DNA from 4 places in the uncultured Paenibacillus sp. genome. Region 4 is predicted to be linked to each of the others. Evidence: riboswitches for the same ligand, from Rfam matches in the RefSeq annotation. Region 4 holds a riboswitch; each other region holds the start of a gene.
The links. A riboswitch is a leader RNA that binds a small molecule or an ion and turns the genes downstream of it on or off. The one in region 4 is predicted to bind cyclic di-GMP.
Positions count from the first base shown of each region.

Region 1: it holds a riboswitch for cyclic di-GMP, as region 4 does, so the genes downstream of both, RWM61_RS17780 (EAL domain-containing protein) here and RWM61_RS15380 (PilZ domain-containing protein) in region 4, are expected to answer to the same signal.
Region 2: it holds a riboswitch for cyclic di-GMP, as region 4 does, so the genes downstream of both, RWM61_RS05695 (EAL domain-containing protein) here and RWM61_RS15380 (PilZ domain-containing protein) in region 4, are expected to answer to the same signal.
Region 3: it holds a riboswitch for cyclic di-GMP, as region 4 does, so the genes downstream of both, RWM61_RS02905 (chemotaxis protein CheX) here and RWM61_RS15380 (PilZ domain-containing protein) in region 4, are expected to answer to the same signal.

Region 1 covers NZ_CAUPYC010000077.1:3,488-7,278, forward strand. The annotation lists gene RWM61_RS17770 (GGDEF domain-containing protein) at 19-837, opposite strand; gene RWM61_RS17775 (hypothetical protein) at 834-1,187, opposite strand; gene RWM61_RS17780 (EAL domain-containing protein) at 1,218-1,946, opposite strand; cyclic di-GMP riboswitch class I at 2,024-2,107, opposite strand; gene RWM61_RS17785 (spore germination protein) at 2,368-3,791, shown strand, end outside.
Region 2 covers NZ_CAUPYC010000010.1:32,199-35,989, reverse strand. The annotation lists gene phnE (phosphonate ABC transporter, permease protein PhnE) at 1-280, opposite strand, end outside; gene phnD (phosphate/phosphite/phosphonate ABC transporter substrate-binding protein) at 287-1,228, opposite strand; cyclic di-GMP riboswitch class I at 1,423-1,509, shown strand; gene RWM61_RS05695 (EAL domain-containing protein) at 1,579-3,791, shown strand, end outside.
Region 3 covers NZ_CAUPYC010000005.1:16,162-19,952, forward strand. The annotation lists gene RWM61_RS02890 (DUF420 domain-containing protein) at 1-434, shown strand, start outside; gene ytxJ (bacillithiol system redox-active protein YtxJ) at 519-860, shown strand; gene RWM61_RS02900 (hypothetical protein) at 926-1,381, opposite strand; gene RWM61_RS02905 (chemotaxis protein CheX) at 1,417-1,866, opposite strand; cyclic di-GMP riboswitch class I at 1,956-2,039, opposite strand; gene ggt (gamma-glutamyltransferase) at 2,331-3,791, shown strand, end outside.
Region 4 covers NZ_CAUPYC010000054.1:16,145-19,935, forward strand. The annotation lists gene tadA (tRNA adenosine(34) deaminase TadA) at 157-618, shown strand; gene RWM61_RS15375 (aspartyl-phosphate phosphatase Spo0E family protein) at 613-813, opposite strand; cyclic di-GMP riboswitch class I at 1,083-1,176, shown strand; gene RWM61_RS15380 (PilZ domain-containing protein) at 1,259-2,050, shown strand; gene RWM61_RS15385 (hypothetical protein) at 2,107-2,367, opposite strand; tRNA gene RWM61_RS15390 (tRNA-Arg) at 2,420-2,495, opposite strand; tRNA gene RWM61_RS15395 (tRNA-Pro) at 2,682-2,758, shown strand; gene RWM61_RS15400 (hypothetical protein) at 2,890-3,791, opposite strand, start outside.

The DNA of each region.
Region 1 (3,791 bases), on a different contig from region 4:
GAGTATCCGTGAGCCATTTCATTTGGAAGCGGATTGTCCTTCCGCCATTGCCGCAACCTTGAGAGAGGTGGACAATAAACTGGCCCTGCTCAAAATCTCCCGTAATGATAACGTAAAGAAGTCCGGTTCCCGATGTCCATTCACATGCCCTACCGCCGCGGATACGGAGATGTTGTTGATCACGATCGGCTGAGAGAACAACCGGATGAAATGTTCGACTTCCGATTCATCCGCCAGCGTGATCATGACAAATTCATCGCCGGCATACCTGCACAGAAAATCACGGTCTTCGACAACTTCCGCTGCTGCCCTGTTGGAAAATTCCCGGATCACATCATCCCCGAACGGATGGCCGTAACGCTTATTTATTTGACCGAAATCATTCAAATCGATAAATAGCAGGTGGAAAGGCTGCCGGTTTTTCAGAAACTCCTCCCCTGCATACTGGATATAAGGCGCGCGGTATAAACCCGTCAACGGATCCATAAATTCGGACACTTTCATCTTAATCGCTTCCCGTGTCGCCAAACCGACCATCTTGTCTTCTTCCATGATCAAAATTCGCTCGATTTCATGCCGATCCATGATATTCAACGCATCCCATATGAATCGATCGGGTGAAGTGCAAATGGGGTTCGGCGTCATGGCATCCGCCACAATGCGGTTGGGATGGGAAGAACGGACATCGCGGGACGTGATAATGCCCATGACCGTTCCATGGTCCACGACGATTAACGAACCGACTTTCCATTCGTTCATCCGTTCCGCTGCGTAGGAAACGCTTTTGTCCGACGAAACCGTATAAACGGAAGATGCCATGATCTCGGACACTTTCATCCCAATTCCACCTCCCGTTGTACGGAAACCGCGATTTTCAGTTCGGAACGCAGTACCATGGTGTCGTGGATCAAACGCTCCGCCTCCTCCATGACAATGTTCATAAGAAGTCGTTGATCCAGCATCTGCAGAAGTGAATTTCGTATGAGAACAGCTTCTATTCTTGGATGATCCATCCGGATCAGGGTGAATTGCTCCGGGGAGAGTGCCTCCGCCATCCGCTTTACGGCTTCCGGACCGATCGGCGCCTTTTTCCCGATAATTAACAGGTCCTGCATAGGCGGTACTTCAAATTCGGAGATTTTGAGCGAAAGCGTTGCTTTTCGTGAATACACGTTTTGATCACCCATCTTACCTCATTCCTCCAGGTTTCATTATGGTTACTTGTGCTCCTCCAGCCGGTCGGGTTTCCCCAAAAAATAGCCCTGCCCGATCGTTACGCCCAATAACGAGGCATGAGCGAGATCCTCTTCTCGTTCGATTCCTTCTAAAATGAGGCTGGAATCATCCCGGCAGTAATCGACGAACAGCCGGATCACCTTTTGCTTTTTCTTGCAAATGGACAGCCCAGTGGAAAAAAATCGGTCTATCTTTATGAAATCCGGCGATATTTCGACGATTTTCCGAAACGTGGTCGTCCCGTCGCCCACGTCATCCAGGGCAATCAAAAAACCTGCATCCCGGAGTTCCCCGATTCTTTGAATGAACAAGGGGTCATTCCAAATTTGTCCTTCTATGATGGATTCGTTAATTTCAAGCACAATGCGATGACGAAAAAGAAGAAACCGTCGCTCTAAGTTGTCCACAAACGAAGGAAAAGTGTCGGCAACGATGGTGGAGGGAAAAAGATTGACGAACAATAATTCGTCCCCCTCCTGTATGACCGGCGAAGAAAAGAAACTGGAAACCGCACAGTCAATGGACCACATATCCAATTGCAGCAACCGATTCTGGCTAAGAGCTCCTTGAAATAAGGCATCCGGGCTTATGCCCGTTTTACTGCGAATTAATGCTTCGTATCCGAACTTGTTTTGTTCGGGAAGTCGACAAAGTGGCTGAAATACATGGTAAAAGTGATTGTGTTCAATGAGATCCGCAATGTTTTCCATCGACTAATCCTTCCTTTTATAGGTTTATCAAATGAAAGAGCTACCCCGAAACAAAGGAGTAGCTCCTAAGCAACAATTTCGGTGACCCAGCTGCCGTAGATGGAATCCTTAGGCCTGAAGTTTTGCGCCCCAGCCTTTCGGCAGGTTTGCCTTTTTCGCATCGTTGTCCGTCCGAAGACCTATGAATAAAAAGATTAGGGAACCGTTTCATTTCGACGTTATGCGTCTATATTCCTATTTATTCGACAAATTTCACCTAATCCCTCCCAAGAAGATTTTTTTTATTGGGCAAAGTTATGAAACCATTCTATTGCGTCCCGACCATTCAATCGATGGAATGAATTCCGGCACCCTCCGAGACTCACAAGAATAAAAGCAAATCCGACAGCGAATAACTAATACATGGTAAGGAGGGAAAAACATGTCCTTTTGGAACCGACTGCGCAGATTAAGGCGAAGAAAAAAAGAACAAACGATATCGGATACAAGCACGTTCCCCCTTCATCGGGAGTTAAAAGACAACCTTCATCAAATCAGGCAGGAGGTTGGAAACAGCCCTGATGTCATTATCCGTGAATTCAAGCTCGGAAGCTCGCAGGTGCAGGTTGCCGCCGTTTATACCGACGGGTTGGCCGACAAGAAGATGGTCGGTGATTTTGTCATGCGTTCCTTGATGATCGATACCGCCGAGGAGACATTCAAAAGTATGGTATCGGATCAGAATGTATTTGATTTGATTAAAGACAATGCTTTGTCCATCGGAGAAGTGAAGGTAGTCAAGGATTGGAACGGTCTCCTTTCAAACATTTTGTCCGGAGATACGGTCATCCTGATGGACGGTTGGGCGGAAGCGATCAGCGGCGGCACCAAAGGGGGAGAAACCAGGGGTGTTGAGGAACCGTCATCCCAAGTGGTCATTCGCGGACCCAAGGACGGTTTCACGGAGTCCATCGGGACAAATATTTCCCTTATCCGCCGCCGAATTAAAAGTTCTAATCTATGGTTGGAGACCATGAAAATCGGCAATGTGACACAGACGGACGTTGCTGTCATGTATGTCAAAGGGATCGCCAACGATAAACTGGTTCAAGAGGTAAAGAAACGGCTGAACGACATTAAAATTGACGGCATCCTGGAATCCGGTTATATCGAAGAGTTGATTCAAGATGAAACATTCACCCTGTTTCCCACCGTTTACAATACCGAGCGGCCGGATACGGTCGCCGCAAATTTGCTGGAAGGCCGAATCGCCATTTTGGTGGACGGAACACCGTTTGCCCTCCTCGCGCCCACCACATTTTTTATGTATTTTCAATCCGCCGAAGATTACTATCAACGTTACGATATCGGAACGGCCATTCGATTGTTAAGGTATGTCACTTTTTTTATTTCTTTATTGGGACCTTCCGTCTATGTCGCCGCCATTACGTTCCATCAGGAAATGATACCGACTCCTCTTTTGATCAGTCTGGCGGCGCAGCGGGATGCCGTTCCTTTCCCCGCAATAGTAGAAGCCATGATGATGGAGGTCAGTTTTGAGATTTTGCGCGAGGCCGGCGTTCGCATGCCGCGGGCGATCGGCCAAGCGGTATCGATCGTAGGCGCGCTGGTTTTGGGGCAGGCGGCGGTACAAGCCGGGATCGTATCTCCGGCGATGGTGATCGTAGTCGCGATTACGGGGATTGCCAGCTTTGCCACCCCGGCCTTCAACATGGCGATTACGATCCGTTTGCTCCGGTTTGTGATCATGATTTTTGCCGCCACTTTCGGTTTTTACGGGATTGCGATCATCAACATTATAATAATAGCCCATTTATGCGGCTTGCGTTCTTTCGGAATGCCTTA
Region 2 (3,791 bases), on a different contig from region 4:
CGTACATCCAGCGCGCCGGCGCCCAATTCCGGGCGGCGAACAAGCTTCCCGGAACGGCGAGCAATAATGCGGCGAGCGTGCTGAATACGGCAATTTCCAGCGTGTCCAGCATCGCTTTGACCGCGATCCGCCAGTCGGCCGCATCGGCCGGAAACCAGTTGCCGGCGATAAAGCGGAACGTGTTGCCCAGATCGCGAAAAGCCGAGACCGTCACGCCCACGCCCGATCCCGACCACCAAAGCAGGACAACCACCGCCGCGGCGGCAAAAACTCTTTTCATCACAGGTTACGGCTTGGGCTTCAAACGCCCGTCCTCGATCGCCGCCTGCCGAATGGCCGCGTAATCCTCGTCGCTCGCTTCCGCAAACCCGCTGGCGCCGCCGAACGCGCCGAGAATGTCGGGATCGTCGATGCCCTTCATCGCTTCCCGTATGCTTGCGATATCTTCATCGGAGAAGGTGTTCACGACAGCCCACGGATATTGGAACAGCTCCTCCGATTGCCAGATCTTCTTGATCTTCTTGCCGTCCACCTTGCCCTGCTTCACCAGATTATTGTAATAGGCGCTGTCGATCGCTCCCACATCCTGCTGCCTGTTCTGGATCGCAAGCGCGGTAGCCGTATGGTCGCCCGTATACGTTACGCTTGCAAACTGATGCTCCTGCTGGGACTTGAACACGCCCGCTTTCTTGAGCGCGATGCCCGGGATCAGGCTGCCGGACGTCGAGTTGATGTCCCCAAAGGCGAACCGGACGTCGCCCGCATTCGCCACGACATCCTCGAGCGAGGCGTATGGGGAATCCGACGGAGCGATCAGATAGGAATAGTAGAACGGCTTCCCTTCGATAAGCTGCGTGACGATCGCGTTGACGCCGTACCGCTCATGCGCCTCCACATACGTCAGCGGTCCGAGATAGGCCATTTGCACCTTGCCGGCGCCCATCGCTTCCACGACGCCGTTGTAGTCCGGATACACCTCGGCCGTTACCTTCCTGCCGAGCTTCGCCGCCAATACGTCCGCCAGCTTGTCCGCGCCGGGCTTCATCTCATTGCCGCCCTGCGCGGGAATGACGCCGATCAGGATTTCCTCCTGCCCCTGCGCCGCATTCCCTGCCTGATTGTTCGCCGTACCCGATTCCCGCTTATCCGCGTTGCCGCAAGCCGTTGCGAGCAGGCCAGAGATCAGCAGACATGTTAATACCGAAAACGATTGTCTTTTTCGGAACATTCCGTTCTCTCCTCCCGTCAAAATGAATGATCCCATATAAGATCAGTACAATAATTGAGATTAACACAGTTTCGCCCGAAAAAAAAGAAAGCGCCGTCCGCCGTCCGCCCTGACCGTCCGTTAGGCGCTGCCGTCCCAACCAAAAAAAAGTTTTTGACAAATTACGACATATTCCGTTATGATTGTATGTAACTGAATACCTACGGCAAACTCGTCCGAAAGGCGGGGACGCAAAACCACAGGTCTTCCGCCGATTCGGCGATGACGGCTGGGCTGCACTTGAACAAACACTACCTTTCGGGTTGTGTTTTTTTTATGTGCCTAATCATTTATACATAGGCGGGATCGTAATGTTCAACCAAACCAAAGCGGCATCGGTCGCCTCCGTTTCGCGCTTGCTGCTGCTGCTTGCGCTGGCGGGTATCGGCAATGCGCTGAACGTGTCGCTGTTTTTCGGCGTGGATCTCATATTCGGCAGCATCTTCGTATTGTTGATTTTAAGATGGCACGGATTGAAATGGGGGGTAACGGCCTCCATCCTGGCCGGCGGCGTTACGGTCTTTTTGTGGAATCATCCGTACGGCATGGCGGCCCTTGTTCTGGAGACGGTATTCATCGGTGCTTTTTACCGGCGCAGGATCGGCGACAGCATTATTCTGGCGGCGCTGTATTGGCTCCTTGTCGGCGCGCCTTTGATCTGGCTGGGCTACCGTCTCGCGCTGCATATGAACACGACGGCTACGCTCACGGTCATCCTGAAGGACGCGGTGAACGGCATTTTCAATGCGTGGGCGGCCACCCTGCTGTATACCTTTTTGCCGGCTTCTGCGCGGCCGGCGGCGAACGCCAAAAAACCGACCCGCCATTTCTACGATATTCTGTTTCTCATCTTCACCGGGCTGATCATTTTCCCGCTGCTGGTCGTGACCGTCATGATCGGATGGCAGGAATATTATAAAACCGATCGGGAAATCCAGGCCGCGATCGAACGCCAATCCGAAATCATCCGCAATGAGATCGACGGTTGGCGAACGGCTCACCTGGCGGCTATCGAGCAATTGTCCGTATTGGCTTCCGAGGAGAATCCGAACGACCGGGACGCGCTGCAAAAGCTTACCGCCAATCCGGGGCAGATTTTTCCGGATTTTCGCAGCATTTATATCGCCGACGCCGCGGGAACGACCGTTGCTTTTTACCCGTTCAAGAACGCGGAAGGCCGGTCCAATCTGGGTTTGAATTTCGCCGACCGCCCTTACTTTCAGCGGGCGCAAGCGGGCCTGCGGCCCGTCATATCGGATGTTTTCGTCGGCAGGGTCGGCGTTTCCGAACCGATCGTGAACATTGCGGCTCCGATCGTCAAGGGCGGCCGGTTCCAAGGCATCGCGTCCGGGGCGTTGAATCTCGGCTACATCAAAGACAGAATCGAGAAATTCACCGATAACCGCCGCATGGACATTACGATCGTCGACCGCAACCGGAAGGTCATCGCAAGCACGCGGCGCGGCTTCGACGCCATGCGGATCTACGATTGGAAGCAAGGAGGGGATCCGGTTGCCCTGAAGAACGGTCTGTACCGTTGGTTCCCGGTAGATGAGCAAAACCCGATGACGCGCTGGGAAAAGTCGTCTTACGTCAAGCTCATCGGCTTAACGGGCGCCGGGGAGCGGGATTGGACGATCGTGGTCGAATCCCATGCGGCGCCCTACCGGGACGCCTTGTACGGCTCCTATATTAAAATACTGTCCGTTCTGCTGCTGTTCGGACTGGTGGCGACCGCCGCGGCTATCCTTCTCAGCCGGCTGATCATACGGCCGATTTCCCGTCTGGCGAATGCGACGACGGATTTGCCGGCCAAAATATCGGAAAACAAGCCCTTTGATTGGCCCGAAAGCTTTTTGCACGAAATCGCCGTCCTGACCGCCAACTTCAAGAACATGTCCGAAAAGCTCAAAACGATGTTCGGCGAGATCAGGCACCTTGCCTATTACGACAGCTTGACCGGCTTGCCCAACAGAGTATTGTTCAATCGGGAGTTGAACCTCGTCCTGGAACGGTCGGGCCGGCAGGAGCGGCAGGCGGCCGTCCTTTTTATCGATCTGGACCGGTTTAAAGTCGTGAACGACTCGCTGGGACACGGGCAGGGCGATTCGCTGCTGCAGCAGGCGGCCGTTCGGCTGCAAGGCTGCATCGAGGCGAACGACATTCTCTCCCGCATGGGCGGCGATGAATTCACGGCTGTACTGCCGCGAACGAACCGGGAGCAGACGGCCCTGACCGCGCAAAAAATGCTGGACGCCTTCAGTCTGCCGTTCGATCTGGACGGCCATGAAGTGTTCATTACGCCGAGCATCGGCATCAGCATGTATCCTGTCGACGGCGAGGATCACCAGGAGCTGATCAAGCGCGCCGACCAGGCCATGTACGCCGCCAAAGAGAAGGGCAAAAACATGTACCGCTTCTACATGGCGGAAATGTCCGAGTCGACCGCGAGCAAAATGGTTCTGGAAACGATGCTGCATAAAGCGTTGGAAAACGGCGAATTCGAGCTTCACTACCAGCCGAA
Region 3 (3,791 bases), on a different contig from region 4:
ATAAAGGTGAAGTCGGGTTTGACGTAACCATTCTGCCGATGCTGAACGCAATTTACAACTGTTTTACTTTCTCGTTCCTGTTGATTGCTCTTTACGCCGTCAAACGCAAAAACATCAAAATGCATCGAACGTTCATTTGGGCCGCGTTCGGGTCGACGTTCCTTTTTCTCATTACTTATGTGATCTATCAATTCCTGACCGAGCCGACGATGTACGGCGGCAGCGAGGCCATGCGCAATGTCTACCTGATCATTCTCCTTAGCCACATTACGCTGGCGATCGTGAACGTCCCGCTGGCACTGATCTCGCTCACTTACGGATTGGGCAACCGGATCGCCAAGCACCGCAAAATCGCGAAAGTGACGATGCCGATCTGGCTGTACGTCAGCTCCACAGGCGTTATCGTCTATCTGATGATCTCGCCATATTATTGAGCCGCGGATTTGAACCGGCGGCGAAAAAAGCCTACAATAACAAAGAAACCATTCGCACACCGGCGAAAAGGAGGCAGACGCTCAATGAAAACATGGACCGAAATTACGACGCTTGAGGAATGGGAGAAGCTCAAGGCCCAATCCACGGAGCGCAGCCAGCTGATACTGAAGCACAGCACGCGTTGCCCGGTGAGCGCAAGCGCGCTGGAGGAATACGACAGCTACCTGGCCGGCAAGCCGAACGCCGATGCCGATTATTATCTGGTCAAGGTCATCGAAGCCCGTCCGGTATCCAATCAGATTGCGGAGGATCTGGGCGTGACGCATGCGTCACCGCAAATCATCCTGTTCAAGGACGGCAAGCCGGTATGGAACACTTCGCATTGGTCGGTGACACGCAAGCATATCACCGCGGTGTTGGACTAAAGGCCGAAATATACTTCCGCTAAAAAGGACGTTCGCCCATCCGGCGAACGTCCTTTTTTAAAAATTCATGATGCGATTTCAGAAGACGAAGCGTTCAGGCGGTAAGGGTGGAGGGATCGCTCGACGATCAGGCTGAAACGTTCCCGGTCGATATCGGGAAGTAGGCGCTCGGCGTAAGTCCAAGCATTCTCCTCGATGCGAAGCGCGATCAAGCTGCGTTCTCGTCCGCTGCACACATCCATTCGGTCCGAAAGGTCCTGCAATTCCGTATCCTCGGCATGGCCGAGCTCATGCGCGAAAATAATCGCGACGCAGGCTGCGAGAAATTCGTGGGAGCCGAACAGCTGCTGGCATTGCTCCGCGATGGACTCCGTATACAAGGTTACCGTATGGTTCTTCATATGATATTTCCCTCCGACCAATCTGCCGCCGGGAAACCGCCGCTCGAGAACAACCTTCACGCGGCTGTGAGAGCGGGCCAACAGCTCCCTTACGATTATCGACGTCGATTCGTTCGTCAAACCATTCACCCGAGTATGTTTATTTGTAAATCGGTTCAAGCGATCATGAAAATATCAAAGTCGCCGATATCGTTCAAAGAAAGAGGAATCGTAATCGCCTTGCACTCCGCGTAGCAATGATCGTCGCTCATAATGTTCGGCGGGGTGATGTCCACGACGATGCCTTCATTATAGAGCATCGTGCTGGCGTTGCCGCTGATCATGTTGCCGAGCTCCGAGATCGCGCTGCGGCACATATCGTCCAATTCCGCAACGGGGTAACCGCCCATCATGGAGGAAACGATCTTCAAGGCGACATCCTGCGGGAAGCAGAAAATGACTTCGCCCTGGAATGCGCCGACAATGCCGATCTTCAGCATCAGCAGATCGCTTCTGCCCTGCAGCGTCTTGAGCACGAGCTGTCCGATCGAGGGCTTGACCTGCATCATGGCCTCGATGACATGAATCGAAGAGGTGAGGAACGGATTGATGTACTGCGCGTTCATACGGTGCCCCCTATTTGGAGTAGATTAAAAAGAAATCCGCCCCCGAAATTCCGGAAGCGGTCTTCGACCGTCGCATCAGCGTCCGCAATTTCGGAAACCCAGCCGCCTTGGGATAGTCCTGTAGGCCTGTGGCTTTGCGTCCCTGTCTTTCAACAGGTTTGCCCTTTCGTTTTGCTAGGGAAAGACGTAGCGCAAACGATCTAGATCGAAAGAACTAGTCGAATAAAAGCGCTAATTACCTATATATTACCACATTAACGGGCGAAGGGCTATAACTTTTTCCAACGATGTCGAACGAACGGCGGTTTTTGTCGGCTGTCATGTCACCGCTTCCACTCCGGCCGCCCGTGCATGGCGACCAATATCGTTTGCGGATGACAGCGAAAGTGACAAAACCGGCCGATACGCGTTGCGGGGCGCCGAGAGCCGGCCATACAATGGGGGCACGACAAAGGAGGCCTGTTATGCTGAACATTATGCCGAAGGTGCATCACGCCATGGTGACGGCGCCTCATTATTTGGCCACGGCGGTCGGCAGCCGGATTATGCAGCAGGGGGGCAACTCGTTTGACGCCTCCGTCGCGGTCAGCGCCGCTTTGGCGGTCGTCTATCCGCATATGACCGGTCTGGGCGGCGACGCTTTTTTTATGGTTTACAAGGCCGGCAGCGGCAAAGTGGAAGGTTATAACGGCAGCGGGCGCTCGGGCGTCCACGCGGTTTGCGAACGTTACGCGGGCAAAGAAGTGATTCCGTTTCGCGGCGCGGACAGCGCGATTACGGTGCCGGGTATGGTCGATGCCTGGTGGAGCGTTTGGACCCGCTACGGCAGCCTTCCGTGGGAGCAACTGCTGGAGCCGGCGGCCCGCTACGCGGAAGACGGTTTCCCCGTTTCGCGCAACCTGGCGGAATGGATCGTCAAGGATAAACGTTTATTGGAAGCGAGCGAACCGCTGAAACGGCTCTATCAATCCGGAGGACAATGGCTGACGGAGGGCGACCGTCTGGAGCAGGCCGAACTGGCCGCCACTCTTCGGGCTCTGCAGCGGGGCGGGCGCGAAGCGTTCTATGAAGGGGAGGTGATGAAGCGGTTAACTGCGGGAATCGCCGCGGAAGGCGGGCTGCTGACGGAGGACGATTTCCGCTTGCATGCCGGCGAGTGGGTCGTTCCCCTGAACACTTCCTACAGAGGCTGGGACGTGCATCAGATGCCTCCCAATTCCCAGGGATTTTCGCTGCTAATGATGCTGAATATGCTGGAAAATACCGAGCTTACGGCGTATCCCCGGAACTCGGCCGGGTTTTATCATCTGATGGCCGAGGTGGTGAAGCGGTCGTTCCGCGACAGGGATGCGTATCTGACGGACCCTGCTTTTCGGCACATTCCGCTGCACAAGCTGCTGTCCAAATCTTACGCCGCTTCGCTGTGGGCCGACATTGCACAGGCTCCGCCGGCTGCGGCCCCTTACCTGTCGCAGGAGATGGGGCAGGATACGGCGTACGCCGCCGCCGTCGACGAGGAGGGAAACGCGGTTTCCTTCATTCAAAGCCTGTATTTCGACTTCGGATCCGGCTGGATGCCGGGCGGAACGGGAATCGTGATGCAGAACAGGGGCTCGTTCTTCTCGCTGGACCCGCTTCAGCCGAACGTGCTGGAGCCGCGCAAGCGCTGCTTTCACACGCTGATGCCCGGCATGGTTACGCGGGATGGCAAGCCGTACCTGCTTCTCGGCACGCAGGGAGGCGAAGGCCAGCCGCAAACGACGCTTTCGGTCCTGACCGGCGTCCTCGATTACGGACTGTCGATCCAGGAGGCGATCGCGCTTCCAAGGTGGGTATACGGCCGGACGTGGGGCGATTCCGGGGACACGCTGAAGGTGGAAAAAAGATGCGGCGACGGCGTGCTGTCGGAGCTCCGCGCGAACGGA
Region 4 (3,791 bases):
TGTTATCCACATAGTTGTACACATGCTGTTAACAACGAATATTTGTTCGGGGCATAATTCGATTGGATTCGACAATACCGGTTGTCGAAATCAACGGGATAACACGCGTCATCCCCTATGGAACTTGCCGAATGAAAGGAAGAAGCTTGCGTGACGATGTCCGACGAAGATCAATTTTATATGCGGGAAGCGATCGCCGAAGCCAGAATCGCCGAAGAAATCCGGGAGGTCCCGATCGGAGCGGTCATCGTGCGGCATGGGGAAATTATCGGCCGGGGCCACAATCTGCGGGAGACACTTAACGATCCTACCGCCCACGCGGAAATGATCGCCATAAAAAAAGCCAGCGAACGCCTCAATGCCTGGCGGCTGCTGGACTGTACGTTATATGTAACGCTTGAGCCCTGTCCGATGTGCGCGGGAGCCATCGTACAGGCTCGAATCGGCCGGGTCGTGTACGCCGCCTCCGACAAGAAGGCAGGCTGCGCAGGAACTCTCATGAACTTATTGCAGGAAGAGCGGTTCAACCATATGGCAATCGTTGAAGCCGGCGTTTTGCAAGAGGAATGCGCCTCCATGCTGACCCGGTTCTTTCGGCGGCTGCGCGGAAAGCTATAGGTGGGTCGTCGGCTTGCTTTCGCCGCTCACGCCGGGATCTTCGCGCTGCAGCTGCTGCAGCACGATAATAAGCCGGTCAGCCTCCTCGCTTAGCGCCAGAACGTCCGGATGGGTTAAGCTGCCCCTCGCCTCCGCCAGATCGTGCAGACGCAAACGCAGCGTTTGAAGCTGGTTAAGCAGGTTGCGTTTGTCCATATGCGCTTCAATTGCCCCAATCTTAGGTACCGTAGTCGTACCCCCATTATACACATATTCCCGGACAAATTTTGTAAAAAATTGTCGATGAATGCGTATTACTTTTAGCATTATTTCATTCTGCAACTATTGTATTGGGTATATAGTCCCTTTTCCCTAATTTTATCGAGCCGGTCGGTAAAACCCGCGCCTTTTACTCGCAAAATCGATTGCGAAATCTCTTGGAACTTATTATACTTAGTTACATAGTCATGAATAAATTACCATATAATCGACAATGGCAAACTTGCCGAAAGGCAGGGACGCAAAGCTGAGGGACTAAGGTTCCGTTCCGACAGGAGCTACGATCGCCTGGTTGCCGAAAGCAAACACCTTCCGGGTTAGGTGCAGCCGTCTCCATCGATTGGGACGGCTTTGTTATTCTCCGAATGAAAGGGGCAGCGGGGTGAAACCGAGCAATCCTTTGAAGAAGACGTTAGTATACGGCAGCAAAGAAGGAAGCGACATCTCGGTGATGATAGACTGCAAAGCGGTGGTAGAGAAGAAAAATTTCATCGCCACCGGACTTCTGACCTATGCGGCGGGTGAAATTATAGAGATCGAGTTCCCTCAGTCCGAATTGTTTCAGCTCGGGGAGCAGGTCCGGATCATCGTGTATACCAAAAGCGGCATTTATGTATTCGAATCGTCGATCCTCGCAAAAGCGCAGGACGCGATCATTGTCATTAATCCGCCCGATAACCGAAAGCGGTTCTTGGACAAGCGCGAGCATCCGCGCGTGCCGGTCAGGCAGCCGGGCAAGGTCATCAGCATCATTGACGCCATCCGCAAAACCGAGCAGAAGCTTGAGGATCCCTTGACGCTGCATCTGGATAACATCAGCATGACCGGTGTCGCCTTGTCCACGCAGGTTGCAATGCCGCTGCCCTTCAAAGCCGAATTAATGCTGGAACTCGATCTGGGCTTCACATTCCGTTGCCGGACGGAAATCGTCCACAAGAAGCAAATCGATACCGGCCTTATTTACGGCACCCGGCTGCTGCAGCTGGAACAAGAGCATGAGAGCAAACTGCGCGCTTATATTCTCCGGAGTCAGATTGAAACCTATTACAAGGAGAAATCCGACAAGTTCCGCATACAGGTTGCCGAGCAGCAGAAACTGCGGGCGCAAGAGAACGGGGCGGACGGATCGGGCACCGGCAAAGGAGATGCCCACGGGAGCCGCTCTATATTATGAAGGAATAAGAATAAGCCAATGCCGGAGGAGTTCGATTCCCGGCTTTCTTGCTTCCGTCAAGAAAGCCGCCGCGCTTGGCGTTCCTGTTCCGTCACACGCATAGCATCGTTGCACGCTGCGAGATAAGCCACCAGCCGGTCGCAGCGGTAGGTGAACGCCCGCGGCTTGGGGTCAGACGGATTGTACTCGATATAGCTCGCCAGCTTGCGTGTGGCGAATCCGATCCGGTCGATGGTTTTTTTCATGGCGATCTCTCCGATCATGAGGATTCCCTGAGAGAATTCGACAGGATGCGGACGTTTAGGTCCGTCAGACAAGAAAAAACTCCTGCGTGATCCCGCAGGAGGCCGAATATACCTGTAAAATGAATGGCGGCCCCGAGACGACTCGAACGTCCGACACACGGTTTAGGAAACCGATGCTCTATCCACTGAGCTACGGGGCCGCAGCAATGAATATTATAACACAAACCGTTCGGCGGTCAAAAGACAATTATAGTCCGCCGGATTCGGCGCCTAATCGGAGCCTATTCGTTGGCCATTCGGGCCTGATTCGGGGACGTTTCCTCCTTTACAATTGGGCCGATTTATGCTATTCTCTATATTGCTTGCGTTTGATAAATCCGTTTCATCGAGACGTGGCTCAGCTTGGTAGAGCGCTTGCTTCGGGAGCAAGAGGTCGCAGGTTCAAATCCTGTCGTCTCGACCATACATAACAACGAAATGCGACCTTGGGTCGCATTTTTTTATTGCCGTTGCCCATAACCACCCGAATTTTACACGCAAAAAATAACCCGCAACCGGTCGATCCGAATGCGGGTTATCGTCCTATACGGCGGTTTACAGTCCAGGTCCCGTAAACGTGCCCATCAGCTCTTCCATCGACATGGCATCTTTCGGAATGCCGATCGGGAATTCCACTTTCTCGTTGATGTTGCTGTAAAGGGTCGTGAAGGTCAATCCGGCCTTAGCCGTCTCGCCTTCCTGTGTAAAGTCGAGGTCGGCTTTCGCTACCTGATACACAGGCAGTTCGTCGACAATGGCCGTGGTCAGGCTCAGTTCGTTGACCTTGGCGTTCTTCTTGAACTCGTCAAGACCTTTGCGCAGCTCGCTGCGGTCGCCCTCGGCCAGCTCCTTCTTCGCCTGCTCCAGGTCAGCCTTCTCAAGCTGGAACGTCTTGCGATAATCCTCATTGTTCAACAGCAGGTCGATAATCTCAGGCGCGACTTTATCGACAATCGTCATGACCATCGGTTCGAACGTTTCCTGCGTTACATTGAACTTGACGACTTGATCCGGCTTAACATCCTCCGGCAAACCGGCCACTTCATCCTTCTTCACTTCCGAGAAGTACGTCTTTTCGTCGAACTGCTTGAAGAAAATACCGGCCATGTCTTCTGTCATTTTGCGCTGCTTGTCGATGTCCAGCGTCGGAATCTCCACGCCCTCCTCTGCGGCCAACTCTTTCATGTCGATTTCCATGAATTTGCCTGCAGCGTCGCCGAGCGGGAAGCCTGGAATTTGCGGGATTTTGACCCATATTTTATCCTGCGTCATGACGATCGGGACGTTCAGCGAGAACGCCATGTCGCCCTTCAGGTCCAGCTTGAGCGTCATCTCCATTTGCATCGGATCGGCCTGATAGACGCCGTCAATATTCAGCGTCGCATTTTTGACCATGTCCGCCATGGCCGGATCCATGCCCTCCAGCAGAGCCGGCGGCAATTCCAGCTTATCGATCG